DNA from 2 places in the Marinagarivorans sp. genome. Region 2 is predicted to be linked to the other one. Evidence: predicted binding sites of a transcription regulator. Region 2 holds the regulator's gene; the other holds the start of a gene.
The links. Region 2 encodes sigma-54, which starts transcription at its own class of promoters, with help from an activator protein. Its sites were predicted from a motif close to TGGCACANNNNTTGCNNT; they were not measured.
Positions count from the first base shown of each region.

Region 1: flgA (flagellar basal body P-ring formation chaperone FlgA) is a predicted target of sigma-54. The motif match lies at 2,065-2,082, and genes of this name have one in related genera.

Region 1 covers NZ_CEXWTU010000294.1:81-4,957, forward strand. The annotation lists gene AC3A8L_RS19655 (CheR family methyltransferase) at 1-829, opposite strand, end outside; gene AC3A8L_RS19660 (chemotaxis protein CheV) at 868-1,815, opposite strand; gene flgA (flagellar basal body P-ring formation chaperone FlgA) at 2,251-2,994, shown strand; gene flgM (flagellar biosynthesis anti-sigma factor FlgM) at 3,301-3,606, shown strand; gene AC3A8L_RS19675 (flagella synthesis protein FlgN) at 3,804-4,298, shown strand; partial or broken gene dusA (tRNA dihydrouridine(20/20a) synthase DusA) at 4,369-4,877, shown strand, end outside.
Region 2 covers NZ_CEXWTU010000005.1:9,838-22,837, reverse strand. The annotation lists gene AC3A8L_RS01340 (sugar kinase) at 1-749, shown strand, start outside; gene manD (D-mannonate dehydratase ManD) at 902-2,119, shown strand; gene AC3A8L_RS01330 (mannitol dehydrogenase family protein) at 2,153-3,625, shown strand; gene uxaC (glucuronate isomerase) at 3,707-5,125, shown strand; gene yjgA (ribosome biogenesis factor YjgA) at 5,309-5,833, opposite strand; gene mgtE (magnesium transporter) at 5,880-7,238, opposite strand; gene AC3A8L_RS01310 (HPr family phosphocarrier protein) at 7,347-7,616, opposite strand; gene rapZ (RNase adapter RapZ) at 7,616-8,506, opposite strand; gene AC3A8L_RS01300 (PTS sugar transporter subunit IIA) at 8,647-9,108, opposite strand; gene AC3A8L_RS01295 (RNA polymerase factor sigma-54) at 9,144-10,676, opposite strand; gene lptB (LPS export ABC transporter ATP-binding protein) at 10,847-11,572, opposite strand; gene lptA (lipopolysaccharide transport periplasmic protein LptA) at 11,559-12,203, opposite strand; gene lptC (LPS export ABC transporter periplasmic protein LptC) at 12,187-12,777, opposite strand; gene AC3A8L_RS01275 (KdsC family phosphatase) at 12,774-13,000, opposite strand, start outside.

The DNA of each region.
Region 1 (4,877 bases), on a different contig from region 2:
AATTAACGACCTCGAAAAGATCTTCAGCACCGTTTACGCTTTCGGATGCACCTAAAAACAGAATGCCATTTGGCGCAAGTACGCTATGAATATTGCGGAGAATACGCTTTTTGAGTTCAGCGTTAAAATAGATAAGAACGTTACGGCAGAACACAATATGGTATTTTTCAAAGCCGTATGAATCACTTTGGAGGTTCAGTGGCCTAAAATCTATACCCTGCTGGAGAATAGGTTTTATTTGCCACCGGCCATCGGGGGCTGAAGAGAAAAACGCTTGTAAGCGCTCTTGGCTCAACCCCCGGGCAATGGACAATCGGTCATAAAGGCCTGCCCGAGCGCTCGCAAGAATTTCACTGGAAATGTCTGTGGCAACAATGCGGCTGGCCAGTAGTGGTTTACCCAACCGGTGGCGATTAAACTCGCTCAATGTCATATTCAGAGAATAGGGTTCTTGACCCGAAGAACACGCAGCGCACCACACACGAATATTCTGGACCCCCTCTTCCACCATCGCAGGGAATAAGGTGTTCCGGGCAAATTCAAACGGATAATTATCACGAAACCAAAGGGTTTCGTTCGTCGTCATGGCATCGACAACTTCTTGCCTCAAAGCTCGCTCAGAGGGGTTGCGTAACAAGACCAGCAGCTTGGTTACGGAACTAATATGTTCTTGCGCAAGAATTCTGCGCACGCGAGTTGCTACAAGATATTCCTTACCTACCCCCAAGTCGATACCGCACGCTTGGAGTAAAAACAGGCGAAACTCCTGATATTCAACGTCAGTAAAGCATATCCCTTTTGTCGTAGAACCTGGATTATGACTCGTCATATCGGCATCTACAGAGTCTATGAACAGGAATACCTGCTTTAAGACTCATCAAGTCCATCTCCTATTGCCTCTTTGACCCTTGCATTGACCTGCTTGGCCAGCTCGTCGGGGTGAAATTTCGCTAAAAAGGCGTTGGCCCCAACCTTTTTAACCATCGCTTCATTGAAAACACCACTGAGCGAGGTGTGCAGAATAATATGCATATTACTCAATAGAGGATTAGCCCTCACCTCGGCAGTAAATGTGTAACCATCCATTTCCGGCATTTCAATATCTGAAATGATCATTAATAGCTCTTGCGAAGGCGTTTTACCGTCTGCAATCAAGCCCTCCAAATAATCCAGCGCTTCCCGGCCATCCTTTCGCACTGTGGCAGTCATACCGATCGACTCCACCACTTTTTGTATTTGCTTACGCGCAATCGTCGAATCATCCACAATCAACACATGTCTATTGACAGAAGCATCATTTTTAGACTCTTCAATGTATTCAGCGCTAACATCTTCAGGCAGTGGTGATACCTCAGCGAGGATCTTTTCGACATCAATAATCTCGATAAGCTTACCTTCAACCTGAGTAACAGCTGTAAGATAATTATCCCTACCGGCTCCCTTGGGTGGTGGATGTATTGACGCCCAATTCATGTTGACGATACGCTCTACCGACTTAACCAAAAACCCCTGAGTTGAGCCGTTGTACTCGGTAATAATGACAAAACACTGAGAGATATTATCCAACGGCATACTACCCGTCGCTTGCCGCATATCCATAATCGGAATAGTGCCACCGCGAATATGCGCCACCCCCCTAACAACAGGATGCCGCCGAGGGATTTCATTTAAGTAAGGACACTGCAAAACCTCCTTAACTTTAAAAACGTTAATCCCATACTGTTGGGTACCGCCCAAGCTGAATAACAATAGCTCGAGCCGGTTTTGCCCCACCAGCTGTGTACGCTGGTTGACACTATCTAAAACGCCAGCCATAACAATCTCCGTTCAAAGCGAAACCTCACGATTCACACCCAAAGCTTGCGAACAATTAAACAGGCGAACCTAACGTGGCGCCCATACATACCTTTAACTCTAGTCGGTGATCCCTCCTTTTGACGAACAAAATGGAAGCAAAAGTATAAACGGCAAAGTTTATCGCCCAATACCCTCATCGGCCGCTCAAAAAAGTATGTAAAAAAAGATATAACGCGCCAAAGACCTGCTGCGCGCCAATATTTTCAATGGCATAAGTACTGCCGCACAATTCGCGGTATAACAGTCATCAATCTCACTTTTGACGGCAGATACAATCGTCGTTATTAACGGCTTAGATTTTGCGTACAGAGCTTGTAAATACCAATAATGACAAAACCTGTCATACTTTTGTCACGTTGAATAAGAACAATAAATGCACACAGAGGGTTACATATGTACCATATATCAATATTTTTACTCATTACCGGTATCTTTTTTGGCTCTTTCGCACACGCCGCCGCATCGAGCTCCGTTGATAATGACGCCACCGCTAATATGCCCTTCGAAAATATTGACGCCATGCGGGCGCAGGTCAAGGAAGTACTTTCACAACACTTCAGCTCAATCGCCCAAGACGCCCAGCTCGATATTAAAGTGTCGAGCATCGACCCCCGACTAAAATTGAAAGCATGCTCAGAAAAGAAAAACATCAAGGTGAATGGTAACAACACTAAAACGGCCAACATTTCAGTGAGAGTGAGCTGTAGCGGAGAATCGCCATGGAGTATTTTTGTACCTGCTCGCATTAATATTCTGAAAGAAGTAGTAACCGCCACACGGGATATATATAAAGGCTCCATCCTTCGCGCCGAGGACCTTTCGTTGAGCGTTCGCAACACCAGCAACCTTGGCTTTGGCTACACCAACAATACAATTCCACTGATTGGAAACGCCCTTACACGCAACATTAGTGCTGGCGGCATTATTCGTTTAAAGCACGTGAGTAAACCCATAGTAATCACTCGCGGCGATAAAATCACCTTAGAAGCAGGCCAAGGAGGGTTATCGGTAGCCACTTCAGCCATTGCTATGTCTGATGGCCAGATTGGCGATCAAATTCAAGTAAAGAACGCCCAATCTAAGCGTGTGATCGAGGCCTTTGTGGTCGCACCCGGGCGTGCTGTTGCAAACCTTTAGATCAATAGAACCAAGAGACCTTAGGGACGAGGAAACAATATTTCATCCACTAATGCTTGATATCGACATCCTTACCTTCGTTGCTCAAAGCGTTACATGCCCCGGCATGCGCCCCTTTAAGCGCCTCGATAAGAAAGCCAATCTCTTCGCCTAATTGGATAAACTATAATTACCTCGACCCTTAAATCAATAATAAAAAGTAAATAAACGCTAAAGTAATGAGTGTTGCGGCCGACAAGCTATGTGAACCGGCTGAATTTGGGAATTTAATTTCAGCCACCCCCTTTAGATAGAGAGGCATCCAACATGGTTATTGATCCCGGCGGCGTCGGCAAAAACCGACTTCATGCCCAACCTCAAGATACCAGCAAAGCGCGCGGCCCTTCGGCAAGCGGCCCTGCTAATCAATCCGCGAGCGGCCCACAAGCCTCTGCAGCCGACAACGTTTCACTAAGCGGTGCAGGCCAAGCCATGAGCCGCCTAGAAAGTAAGGTGCAAAGCAGCGCGGATGTCGATACCAACAAAGTTGCGGAGATTAAGCAATCTATCGCAAACGGGAGCTTCACCCCCAACCCGTCAGCCATTGCCGACAAAATGCTGTCTGAGTTTTAGGCAGCATTTCCTACGCTAAAGACTTCACCTACATTCTCACAACAACAATCGCAGCAGCCCCACGCTCATCAAGCTCAAAGCGCTTTCTAACAATCTCCCTGCTTTAGTTAAACATATAGGCTTAAAAACTGCATAGTTTTTAGAATATTTGGCTTTTCGGTGAAAGCGACATTTGTTTGACACAAGAGAATCTAGCGATGAGTTTTGCACACCCCCTTAATAACGACCGGTTAGCCAAAAGCATTAGCAACGATATTAATGCCTGCCAAAACTTACTCGCCCTGCTTGAACAAGAGCGGGAGCATTTAAAAAAACGGGAGATTGAGAGCTTAGATACTATAATCGAAGCAAAATCAAAGCTACTGAATCAACTGCATCAAAGCGCGTTTACACGGACACAATGGACCAATCAATACCAATCCGAAGCACAAAATGGCAACGCCTCGGCGGAGCAATCATTCAGCCAGTATGCGAATGAAAACGGTCTTACTGAACAGTGGCAAAAATTGCAGGACCTTTTTAAAGCCTGCCAAAATGCGAATGAAGTTAACGGCAAGGTAATGATGCGCAGCCAGTCGACCCATGAACGGCTATTAAATATTTTGCGGGGCCAAGACAATAACAGTCCGCTCTATAACGGCAAAGGCACAAAACACAACCAAAACGCACGCGGTACTTTAGGTGAAGCGTAATACAGTATTTTTTTGTAATATCTGACGCCAACAAACGGTATACTAGACCACTTTTTACGCAGTTGTCTTTATGTCCCCCCAGCCCAATTCCGCCACACCCGCCACAAGCACACCACAACATAACCCCTGGCGCTTTTGCACCGCCCCGATGATGGAATGGAGCGATGCGCATTGTCGTTATTTTTGGCGATTATTAACAAAAGAAGCGCGTGTCTATACCGAAATGGTAACCACGCCAGCCCTGATTCACGGTAATCGCGATCGCTTTTTATCGTTTAACAAAGAAGAGCACCCCATCGCACTGCAGCTTGGAGGCAGTAACCCCAAAGAACTTGCGGAATGCGCCAAGATGGCCGAAGACGCAGGCTTCGACGAGGTAAACCTCAATTGTGGCTGCCCTAGCGACCGGGTACAGGAAAACAAAATAGGTGCCTGTTTAATGGCAGAGCCAGAGCTTGTCGGTGACTGCATTCAAACGATGCAAAATGCGGTCAAAATTCCAGTCACGGTTAAGCACCGCATTGGTATTGACGATCTTGATAGTGCCGAGCATTTGCATCACTTTGTTAACACCCTCAG
Region 2 (13,000 bases):
TTAGCGACCACATGCTGGATTTTATTCATAGTGAAGAAATAAATACTGATTTTATTTTACGTCGTGAAGATAAGCTGCCAGGCATTTATGCCATTAATGTAGATGATGCTGGTGAGCGCACATTCAGTTACTGGCGTGATCAAGCTGCTGCAAAGTTCTACTTTGATCAACATCTCGACGATAAAACCTTTGACCAGCTGGGCCATTTAGATGCGCTTTATTTAAGCGGGATTAGTTTAGCGATTTTACCAAGCGATGGTCGTGCGCGTTTATTTGATTTGATTGATCGAATTAAGCACAACGGTGGTGTTATCTATTTCGATAATAACTTCCGACCAAAATTGTGGCCTGATCTTGTTATTGCACGCAACGTTTATGAAAAAATACTAGACCAAGCCGATATAGCCCTTTTAACCCTTAATGATGAAGCGATGCTGTTTGGCTCAAGTACGGTTGATGCCGTAATTGATCGCTTGGCGTCTTTTGATATCCCCGAGATTGTTATTAAACAGGGGCGGGCGCCCTGTGTTGTTGCTTGTGGTTTGGAGCGGGCTGTAATTAACGCCGAATGTGTTGTGGCGCCGGTTGATACCACTGCTGCTGGCGACTCTTTCGGCGCCGCTTATTTAGCATGTAGGCTGGCCGGTGGTGATATTCATAAGGCTGCGAAAGCAGGGCATAGTTTGGCGGCATCAGTGATTCAGCATGAAGGTGCAATTTTATCAGAGCAAAGTATGCCTACAATCTGATGCCTGAAAATTAAATCACTCTTCAGCTGAATGGGTGAGAATTAAATTAAGACTGTAACGCGAATGTTTTAAAAAATCGTTGTTTAAGGTTTCGCTATTACTATTAACAGTTGTCTCTCAACCAATACTAAATTTTGATTAGGAGTTGTACGATGAAAATCGTTGAAGCTAAAGTGATTGTTTGTTGCCCAGGTCGTAATTTTGTTACATTAAAAATCACCACCGATGAGGGTATATACGGTATTGGCGATGCGACTTTAAATGGTCGAGAAAAAGCAGTTGTGGCATTTTTGGAAGATTATCTTTGTCCTACGTTAATCGGTAAAGACCCTCAGCGTATTGAAGATATTTGGCAGTTTTTTTATCGCGGTATTTATTGGCGTCGCGGTGCAGTGAATATGACAGCCATAGCGGCGGTAGATACCGCACTGTGGGATATTAAAGCTAAGATGGCGAATATGCCTCTGTACCAATTGCTGGGTGGCCGTAGCCGTGACGGCGTGATGGTTTATGCCCATGCTAACGGTGCCGACATTAGTGAAACCTTAGAGCAAGTCCATCAGTTGTCGGAAGAGGGCTATAAAGCGATTCGCGTACAGTGTGGTGTGCCGGGTTTAGATCATGTTTATGGTGTGGGCAAAAAAGGCCCAGGCGGCGCTCGTTACGAACCTGCAGATTCTGATTTACCAGCAGAGCATATGTGGTCGACAGAAAAATACTTAAATCACGTGCCCAAGTTGTTCGAAGCAGTGCGAGATCAAATGGGAGATGACTTACATATTCTGCACGACGTACACCATCGTCTTACTCCCATTGAGGCGGCGCGGCTGGGTAAAGAAATAGAACAATATAAATTGTTCTGGATGGAAGATCCTGTGCCGGCCGAAAACCAAGAAGGTTTTAAATTAATTAGGCAGCACACAACAACGCCGATTGCCGTAGGTGAGGTATTTAGCAGTATTCACGATTGTCGTGAGTTAATACAGAATCAATTAATTGATTATATTCGCTCTACGGTTGTACACGCTGGCGGCATTACACATTTGCGCCGTATTGCCGATTTAGCCTCGCTTTACCATGTTAAAACGGGTTGTCATGGCGCTACCGATTTATCGCCCGTGTGTATGGGGGCTGCATTGCATTTCGATTATTGGGTGCCCAATTTTGGTATTCAAGAGCATATGGCGCACGCAGAGGTGACAGAGGAAGTCTTCTCTCATGCTTATGCGTTTAACGATGGCTATTTTACGCCGGGAGAAACGCCAGGGCACGGCGTCGATATCGACGAAAAGCTCGCGGCCAAATATCCATACCAGCGAAAATGCTTGCCGGTTAACCGTTTAGAGGATGGCACTTTGTGGCATTGGTGATAATTATTGTGCAATTTTTAATGAAGGCAAATTATGTCAATTAACATAGAGAGAGGGTTGAGTTTAACCCCTACGCAATACGTGGCCGCTGATTTGCCTGTGGGCATTGTACATATAGGGCTCGGTGCCTTTGTGCGCGCACACATGGCTGTGTATGTAGAAAAACTTTTAAATACAACAGAAGAGGCTTACGGGATATGCGCTGCCAATATCCGCTCAAACTCACAGATTGTAGATGAGTTAAATGACCAGCAACAACAATATACTGTGGCAGAGTATGCCGCCGACAATTCTATAATATTGCGGCAAGTCAGCTGTGTACGTGAAGTACTTTATGCGGGGCCGGGCCACGTTAGCTGCTTGTTGGAGCGCTTAAAAGATCCTGCTATTAATATTGTGAGTTTAACCGTTACTGAAAAGGGTTATTTCTTTGATGCATCCCAGCAACAGTTGAAATTAGATAGCGCAGAGGTTAAACACGATATCGCCAAACCCAAAACACCCAAAACGGCGATAGGTATTTTGGTCGCTGGATTGCGTTACTGTTATGACAACAACCAAATTCCGTTTACGGTAATGAGCTGTGACAATATGCCTCATAACGGACATTCGACGCGCAGTGCAGTACTCCAATTGGCGGCGCTGCAAGATCAGCTCCTTGCAGGTTGGATAGCGGCCAATGTAGCTTTCCCTTCAACAATGGTTGATCGAATAGTTCCTGCCACCACTCAAGAAACTGTATCGACTGTAAATTCATTGTTAGGGCAAGCTAAAGCTTCTTGGCCTGTTCCGCGGGATAGCGCCCCCATTGCTTGCGAAAGTTTTTCGCAATGGGTTATTGAAGATAACTTTACCAAAGGACGACCAGACTTTTCAAAGGTAGGTGCGGCCTTTGTTAAGGATGTCGCTCCGTGGGAAGAAATGAAACTACGGATGTTAAATGGCAGTCATTCATTAATCGCCTATCTGGGTTGTTTGGCAGGTTATAAAACGGTTGCAGAGTGTATGGCCGACGAAGCACTTGTTAAGCTGATCAAAACTTATATGCTGGAAGAGGCTGCGCCTACACTCCATATGCCTGATGGGGCTGATCTTGATGCGTATGCAAGTACTTTATTGCAGCGTTTTTCGAATGCTAGTTTACAGCATCAAACTCGGCAAATTGCCATGGATGGTTCGCAGAAGATTCCTCAGCGTTGGCTGCAGGGGGCGTGCATTAATTTGCAGGCAGGTAATTTCCCTAAAATTACGGCGCTTGGATTGGGGGCTTGGATTGTATATTTACAAGACAGCCAAGCGCAGCCAAGTTATATCATCGACGACCCTCTGGCATCTGAGTTAATACCTTTGGCGTTAGCGGCAAATACTTGTGCAGGCGTTGCAGCATTTGTTCAGCATTCGGCGCTGGCTAAATTTGAACTTATCGCCTTCCCTAATTTTATCGAGGGCATTGATCGCTCAATAAAATTATTAAGGGAAGATGTGCAGGCTATTTTTTACCACTGATATTGATTAGTGGACTTTCACAATTAATCCCTAAAGCAGCGCCATGGTGTACGCTGCTTTTTATGTTTTGGCTTGAGTGATATGACAACTTTTTTTGGTGAAAATTTTTTATTGACGAACGACGTGTCGCGTCGCCTTTATCATGATGTAGCAGTTGCTTTGCCCATTATTGATTATCATTGCCACTTGCCACCGAGTGAAATTGCTGAAGATCGTCGCTATGACAACATTGCTCAAATTTGGTTGGAAGGCGATCACTATAAATGGCGTGCACTTAGGGCGGCAGGTGTACAAGAGCGCTTGATTACTGGGGCGGCGAGTGAACGAGAAAAATATGATGCTTGGGCGGCGGTTGTGCCGCAATGCCTGGGCAACCCGTTGTATACCTGGGCGCATTTAGAGTTACGCAGGCCTTTTGGAATTACAGATACCGTTTTTGGGCCGTTTACAGCAGGTAAGGTTTGGGCTGATACGCAGGAGATGCTTAAGCAGCCGGATTTTTCAGCGCAAGGTATTATGACAAAGATGCGGGTGAAAATGGTGGGCACAACAGATGACCCCATACACAGCCTGCAGCATCACAAGCATATTTCGCAAAACCCTTTTGGTGTAAAAGTACTGCCGAGTTTTCGCCCTGATCGTGCCTATAAAATAGAATTAGACGGCTTTATGGAATACATTGCGCGTTTAGGCGAGGTTGTTAATTCGCCCATTATGCGATTTCATCAGCTCTTGGATGCACTGTCTAGTCGGTTGGATTATTTTGCGGAACACGGTTGCACGATTGCTGATCACGGTATTGAAATAATGCGTTTTTCGGAGCCCGTTAGCGAGCAAATATTAGATGCTATTTTAACGAAACGATTAAATGAAAAGTCGTTAACCGAATTAGAAGTAGCACAGTTTTTTACAGCTGTTAATGTATTTTTAGGTCAGCAGTATGCAATGCGCGGTTGGGTTTTGCAGTTGCATATGGGGGCGCAGCGAGATAATAATTCACGAGCTTTAAGCAATGTTGGGCCTAATAGTGGTTTTGATTCCATGGGGGACCATCCTATTGCTGCGCCGCTTGCCGGTTTACTGAATGCGATGGAAAAAACTGATGAACTTCCCAAAACCATTTTATATTGTATTAATCCTAGTGATAACGAAGTGCTGGCTACAATGGCGGGTAATTTTCAGGGGGCCAATATTGCGAGTAAAGTGCAGTTTGGCTCAGGCTGGTGGTTTAACGATCAAAAAGACGGCATGCAACGGCAGTTAATCCAATTATCGCAACTAGGCATGCTTAGCCATTTTGTAGGTATGCTGACGGACAGCCGCAGCTTTTTATCCTATACCCGGCACGAATATTTTCGTCGTATTTTGTGTGAGATGGTAGGCGGTTGGGTTACCGCTGGCGAAGCCCCCAATGATTGGCCGCTTCTGAGTGGCTTAATTGCCGATGTCTGCTTTCACAACGCCAACCGTTATTTTGATTTGGCGTTAGACCCGTATTAGGCGGTTCTTTAAGTACTGCAGGGGGGGGCAGCAGACAGGTCAACAGCGAATAAGGGCCGAGGAAAAAATACTTTATCCAATAATACTTGCCTCCTGCATTAGCCTAATAACGTATATCCCTATACGGAAGCAATGTCTAAAAAGGGGCTCCAGCCCCGATGCGTTACCCTACTGACCTATGTCCTAATGCGTTTGCCTCAGTGTCTCTCGCAACAACTTAAACAACTTACGCGCATTGGTTGGTGGCTTGTTATTTAATTTATCTGTTTGCGCATTTTTGCAAAATTGCCGAATTTGTTGGCGGTCGGCAAAGGGGAATTCTGTATAAAAATCAGATAGTGCATTTGCATCGTTGCTGTCGAGTAGGCGGTCGCGCCAGCCTTCAACAATGTGTAAGCGTCGCGCGTCGCCTTGCTGCTCATCTTCTATTTCTTGATAAGCGGCTTGAATCGCTTCGTGGTCTGCGGCACGCATTAGTTTGCCAATAAATTGCATGTGGCGTTTTTTGGCGCCGTTTTTGCGAATGTTACGTGTTTCGACAATCGCATCGTAAAGTGTTTCTTCGAGCGGTATGCGCGTGAGTAAATCATCTTTTAGTTCGGTGAGTGCTTCACCAAGGTCTTGTAGCGCAAGACATTCTTTTTTAATGGCCGTTTTACTGACTATATCGTCATCATAATCAGTATCGTGCTTGGGTTTATCTTGCATAACTCAAACCTATTTTTGGTGCTAGTGTTGAAAAGAGGTGCGCTAATCACGCGTAAAAGTAAGTGGCTAGGCCTAAAAAGGCGAAAAAGCCAACGACATCGGTAATGGTCGTTAATGTAACGCCGCCGGCAAGGGCGGGGTCGATGCGCATGGCCTTTAAGCCGATGGGCAATAGTGCGCCAGCTACGGCGGCAGTAATCAGGTTGATGATCATTGCGGCGGCAATAATAAACGAGATTCGCCAATCCCCAAACCATAATCCTGCAATTGCGGCCATAACCAGTGCCCATAACAGGCCGTTGATAATACCCACGCGGACTTCTCGGCTGATTAGCCACCCTAAATTGTTGCGGCTAATGTGGCCTAGGGCCATCCCGCGAATAACAACCGTGAGGGTTTGTGAGCCCGCGACACCACCCATGCTCGCGACAATCGGCATAAGTACGGCGAGGGCTACGACTTTATCAATGGTGCCTTGAAATAAGTTAATGACGCTGGACGCTAATAAGGCGGTAAGCAGGTTTATGCCTAGCCACAGGGCGCGCCGCGGTGTTGTTCTTGCTGTGGTTGCAAAGGTGTCTTCTTCTTCATCTAGGCCGGCTGCCCCCATAAATGAGTGATCAGCCGTTTCACGGATTACGTCGACCACATCATCGATGGTGATACGGCCAATAAGTTTGCCTTGCTCGTCGACTACGGGCGCGGAGACCCAATCGTTTTGTTCAAACAGCTTAGCGACATCGCTTTCATCGAGGTCGGCAGAAATCGGGTTGGCGTCTGTAACCATGACTTCGCGTACGGTGGTGTCGCCAGGCTTGGTCAGTAGCGTTGCCAGCGGTAATAACCCGAGGTACATATCTTTTTTGTTAACGACAATTAGGCTATCTGTTGAAGGCGGTAACTCATCGTGCCGGCGCAGGTAGCGTAAAACTACATCGAGCGTAAACTTGGGGCGCACGGTGATGGTGTCGGTGTTGGTTAGGCCGCCAGCAGTATTCTCGGGGTAGGCCAAAACGGCTGTTACACGATCGCGATCTTGATCACTCATGGCTTCTAAAACTTGCTGGGTGATTTGATCCGGCAGGTTTTGAAGGATGTCGACAATATCATCGGTTTCAAGACTTTCTGTGAGCTCGACCAAGTCCTCGGTATTCATCTGGGCGAGGTAAAACGCCTGAATATCTTCGGGGAGCTCTTCTATGAGTTCTGTTTGTGCGGTTTTACCAATTAATTCCCATATCACGCTACGGGTATGGGGTGGTGAAGATTCGATAACGCGCGCTAGCTGAACGGGTGTTAGCACGCGCAGGGAGTGCTTAACCTGCTTTAGCGTGCCGCTTTGGAGTAGGTTGTGAATATGGCCGAAATGTTTTTCGGTACTTGAATGGCTATTGCTCTTAGGCATTGACTACAGCTCGATGGTCACGGCATGGCTACGCAAAAGTAGACTGGCAGGCGATGCCTTTATTGGCGACGCTCTTTTTAATCCTCGTTTCTTAAATGCTTTTTTGGGTTATTCATCCTCGTCAAAACGGTTGTTAATTAGTGCTACAACCGAGTTTACGGCTGTGTCGGCATCATTGCCATCAGCCGCTACAGTAATCTCTGTGCCTTTGCAGGCGGCTAATAACATTAGCGACATAATGCTTTTGGCGTCAATGGCTTTGCCGTTACAGCTGACGGTGACTTTGCTGCCAAATTGATTGGCTGTATTGGCGAGTTTGCTGGCGGCCCTTGCGTGCAGGCCTAATTTATTACAGATAGTTGTTGTTTGTTCGCTCATTATTTGGCCACCAAGTGCGCAATGGGTTGGGCTTGCCCGGTTAGTTGGCGGTGGCGAACCTGTACATTACCATAGGTGTTTTTAAACACATTGGTGAGGTGCTCAGTCAAAAAAACAGAGCGGTGCATACCGCCTGTACAGCCGATGGCCACAGTGAGGTAGCTGCGGTTATTGGCCTGGAAGGAGGGTAGCCACTTGGATAAAAAGGCTGCAATGTCGTCGGCCATCGCCATGACTTCAGGTTGCTCGGCAAGGAACGTTTGTACGGGTTCATCTAGCCCGGTGAAACCGCGCAGCTCGGGTTTCCAAAAGGGGTTCGGTAGGCAGCGCACATCAAAAACAAAGTCGGCGTCTACGGGCATGCCGTACTTAAAGCCAAACGATTCAAAGCTCAGGGCGGCACTTTTGCTATCTTCGCCGACCACTTTCTTGCGAATAACGCTGCGTAGTTCGTGCAGGGTTAGGGTGCTGGTATCGAGTGTGATATCGGCTAATGCAGCAACGGGCTCTAAAATGGCGCGTTCACTATTAATCGCTTGCTGTAAGCCGGTTTTGTCATTGGATAATGGGTGTTTACGGCGTGTTTCGCTAAAGCGTTTGAGTAAAATTGTATTACTGGCGTCTAAAAATATGGTTGTGAACTGTGAGGCTTCGAGTTGGCAGGCTTCGATAATACTGGGGTATCGGCTTAAGTCTCCGCCAATATTGCGGGCATCAATCCCAACAGCTAAAAGTAATTTTCCGCTATCGGCGTTTTTCATTTGCGTGATCAGTGCGGGAAGTAAGCTGACGGGGAGATTATCAATGCAGGTGTAGCCGCAGTCTTCGAGTAACTGCAGCGCTGTTGATTTGCCTGAGCCCGAACGCCCGCTAACAACAACAAATTGCATGGTAATCTCCTAATGTAAAGACGCTAAAAATGAATGTTGATACTGCAGTTCTGAATTATTGTATTGTGAGTCTGCAGTGTAGGGTTTTATTACGACCGTTATATTGCAAACGTCGTATTGCAACGGGTTTTCTTTTGGCCTTAACTTTCTTTAAATGGCACAAGCGCAGCTGTGAAAAGTGCATTGTTGCTGTCTGCTTTACGTAAGGCTTCAGCGTAACCTTTGCCTTGTAGTGCCTCTGCTAATGCGGCTAAATTTTGTAAATGATCATTGTCAGCATCTTCAGGAACGAGCATTGCAAATATTAAGTCGACAGGTGTGTTGTCTATTGAATCAAAATCAATAGGGTTTTGCAGTGTCATTACTGCGCAAACGGAAACGCCCCCTGTTGCAAATCGGCAGTGAGGGATGGCAATACCTTCACCAATACCTGTTGAGCCGAGTCTTTCTCGGGTTATCAATTGCTGAAATAAATCATTGGCGTTTAGTGAAGGTACGCTACTGGTGATTAAATCGGCCAGCGTTTCAAGTGCGCGCTTCTTACTGGTGCATTCGGTGCCGCATAATACGCGGTTAGCCGATAGCATTTTTTCTAGTGGCATAGGTAACTCAGCCTTATCGTATTAAAAGCCAACTATTATACTAGTTGCTTGCGCTCATTCGAGGGTGGAATTTGTAATGACTCGCGGTATTTTGCAATCGTCCGGCGAGCAACCATGATGCCTTGATCGGCCAGTAATTCTGTAATTTTAGAGTCGCTAAGGGGTTTTCTTGTGTTTTCCGCGGCAATCAATTTTTTGATGATGGCGCGAATAGCCGTGGAAGAGCATTCACCACCAGATTCTGTTGCTACATGGCTTGAGAAAAAGTATTTCAGCTCAAAAATACCCTGTGGGGTGTGCATGTATTTTTGGGTGGTGACGCGAGAAATAGTGGATTCGTGCATTTCTACCATTTCAGCGACATCGTGTAAAACCATGGGCTTCATGCCTTCAGCGCCATGTTCCAGAAACCCTTGCTGACGTTCGACAATGCACGTCGCAACTTTTAAGAGTGTCTCATTACGGCTTTGTAGGCTTTTTAGAAACCAGCGAGCTTCTTGCAAGTTATCTTTTAAATAGGTGTTGTCAGTGCTGCTGTCGGCACGTTTTACTAAGGATGCGTAATCCGAATTAATTTTTAATTTGGGTGCAATGTCGGGGTTAAGCTGAACTTGCCAGCGATTCTTAACTTTGCTGACAAACACATCCGGTACAACATATTCTGTACTGGAGTCGTTGATGAAGTCGCCGGGCTTTGGGTTTAGGCTTTGAATCAGCGCAATGGCGGATTGAAGCTCGGGTTCTTTGACCTTGAGCTTGCGCATTAATTGTTTGAAGTCGCGACTGCCGAGTAGCGGAAGGTAGTCGGCGACTAAAGCTTTAGCCGTAGCAAAACCAGGCGTCGATTCAGGCAACTGCAGCAATTGTAAATACAGGCACTCGCTGATATTTCGGCTGGCAACGCCCGGCGGGTCGAACTGTTGAACGCGGCGAAGCACGGCGGCGACTTCGTCTTCCTCTAGATCCGGAAATATTTTTTGCATACCTTCAAAAATATCGTCCATCGTTTGGCTTAACATGCCTGAAGGCTCTACGGCATCAATAACCGCCGTGGCGATTTCACGATCGGTATCGCTCATGGGGGTGAGATTAAGTTGCCACATTAAGTGATCTTGTAGGGTTTCGGCGCTGGCATTGCGCGAGTCGTAGTCGAAATCTTCATTTTCGGGACGGGATAACCCGCTACCACTGGGGCCACTTTGGTAGAGGTCATCCCAGCTGGTATCTACGGCTAAGTCGGTAGGGATGTTTTCGCTCCAGTCATCGCTGGCTGTTGCCTCGTTGGCCTCGTTGGTGTTCTCGGGGCTTACTTCAGCGGCTTTTATGGGAGTTTCAACGTCTGCGGGTAATTCTGACTGGGCATTACTTGCCTGCTCGCCATCGACCCCTTTACTTCCCTCACTGGCGCCACTGTCTTCTGTGACTTCCAACATCGGGTTGTTTTCAAGGGCTTCTTGAATTTCGTTTTGCAGATCGAGTGTCGAAAGTTGCAATAGACGTATCGCCTGTTGCAGCTGAGGCGTCATGGTCAGCTGAGTGCCGAGTTTGAGTTGCAAAGATTGCTTCATCGAAGAGTAAATCCATCAAGTTTTTTGCGCTGCACACATTGAGAGCGTCTTAATGTGATTGTAGTCATCCCAGCGATGTACTGCAATGACCAGTAAAAGCAAACTTCAGGCCATATCTAAAAAATCTAACGGTTGCGTGCTAGCGCTCAAATCGTCTAATAGATCGTAAGTTAGAGCTTGAAGTCTTGCCCAAGGTAGACTTCTTTAACTTTCTCGTTTTCTAATACGGTGTTTGGCGACCCTGAAGCAATAATGTGGCCTTCGCCCACAATGTAGGCCTGTTCGCAAATATCCAGGGTTTCGCGCACATTGTGGTCGGTAATCAGCACGCCTATACCGCGATCACGGAGGTGCGACACAATCTGTTTAATGTCGGAAACTGAAATGGGGTCTACGCCGGCGAAAGGTTCATCAAGCAGGATGAATTTGGGATCAGCTGCTAAGGAGCGGGCAATTTCAACCCGGCGGCGCTCACCGCCGGATAAGGCCATGCCCAGACTATCTTTGATGTGCTCGATATGAAATTCTTGTAAAAGCTTATTGGCTTCGCTAATGCGGTCTTTGCGTTTGAGGTCTTTGCGGGTTTCTAAGATGGCCAGCAGGTTCTCTGTAACGGTTAACTTCCTGAAGACAGAGGCCTCTTGGGGGAGGTAGCCCAGCCCGAGTCTTGCGCGTTCGTGCATGGGTTTACGACTGACATCTTTCCCATCGATAAAAACTTGCCCATGGTCAGCGCGGACTATACCGGCAATCATGTAAAAGCATGTTGTTTTACCGGCGCCATTAGGCCCGAGTAATCCCACAATTTGATGGGTGTTTACACTCATGGATACGTCTAAAACAATTTTCCGCGCACCGTAGCTTTTGGCGAGGTTTTTTGCCTCAAGAGTGGCCATTGTCAATTCCTGTTACTGCGGTTTGATCTTCGGGCGTTGTTGGTACGTCTATATTACTATCGACTTGTGCAGGCTCTGTGCTGAATGTGTCATCTGGAGAGCCTTCTTCTTTTGAGGGGCTGTCGGGTACTTCGCTGCGCAATGCCTTAGGAGGAATTACCATGCGTACGCGGCCACTCTCTTTGTTGTTGCTGTCGGCTTTAACAACGGATTTTCGCACATCGTACTCAATTGTTGTGCCGGACAAGCTGGTGCCTTCTTGTTGAAGTGATGCACCTTCGAGTAAACGCAGCGTTTCTTGATCGATGCGGTATTCGAGGATGTTGGCTTTAGCAACGACTTTGCCGGCTTTATCGCTGGGCTGTTGTTGATAGGCCGCAGGCTTACCTTTTGCAATTATTTTCGTGACTTTGTCTTTGGTGTTATAGATAACAATTTCGTCGGCGTTGATGCGCATGGAGCCTTGCGCCATTTCTACTTTTCCGGAGTAGGTTGTGGTGCCGGCTATCTCATCACGTTCTGCGCTATCGGCGTCGATGGTGATCGGTTGGCTGCGATCACTTTGCAGTGCGATGGCGTTGGCGCAGGTGCATAGCAAAGCTGCTGCGACAATTCTACTGAATAGGTTCATGTTGTCCTCGCACGTTGGCTAGTAACTTGATGCGTTGTGAAATCATATCAACTTCGAGTCCGTCGGCATTAATGGTGCCGTTAGCGCTTTCGATGTGAACGTGAGCATCAGTACTGATGCGTTTTTGGTGAGGGAATATATCGATACTTTCGGTGCTGAGCTTTGTGGTGATTGTCGTATCATTGTTATCGGTTTGCCAGACTTCTACGTCATCCCATAGCGTTAATTTTTCGCCGTGGGCCATAATTTTCCCTTGCTTGGCGGTGACAAACCAAGGGTTTGGTTCGCCATATAGTGTCAGTTTAGGGGCAGTAATAAGCATGTAATCTTCGTCGGAGGTGCTTTGTGTATCGGCGCGAAAATGCTTGAGCGTCACGGCATCAAACTCATAGCTGAGTTTACCGGTTTCATCAAAATGACTGGTGCGAGCGTCATGCAATACGGCATACGGAAAACGCTCGAAAGGAGATTCTACCTTTGCGAGGGGATTAAGGAGCTCTGGGCGGCTATCCCACAGCAAAACAACGGTCATTGTAATCACGCAAATCAGTGAAATGTAAACCCAGTTTTTCACTCGCCGGAACCTGTATAGAAATCGATAACGGTTTGATACTTGTCTTGTGCGATTAATAGCGCATCACAAGCCTCGCGTACGGCGCCCATACCTCCTTGGCGACTACTCCTCCAGTGTGAGCGGCTCAGTACTTCGGGGTGTCCGTTGGGCACCGTGAGCGCAAGCCCGACTTGGGTCATTATGAGTAGGTCGGGGAGATCATCGCCCATGTGGGCGATTTCTT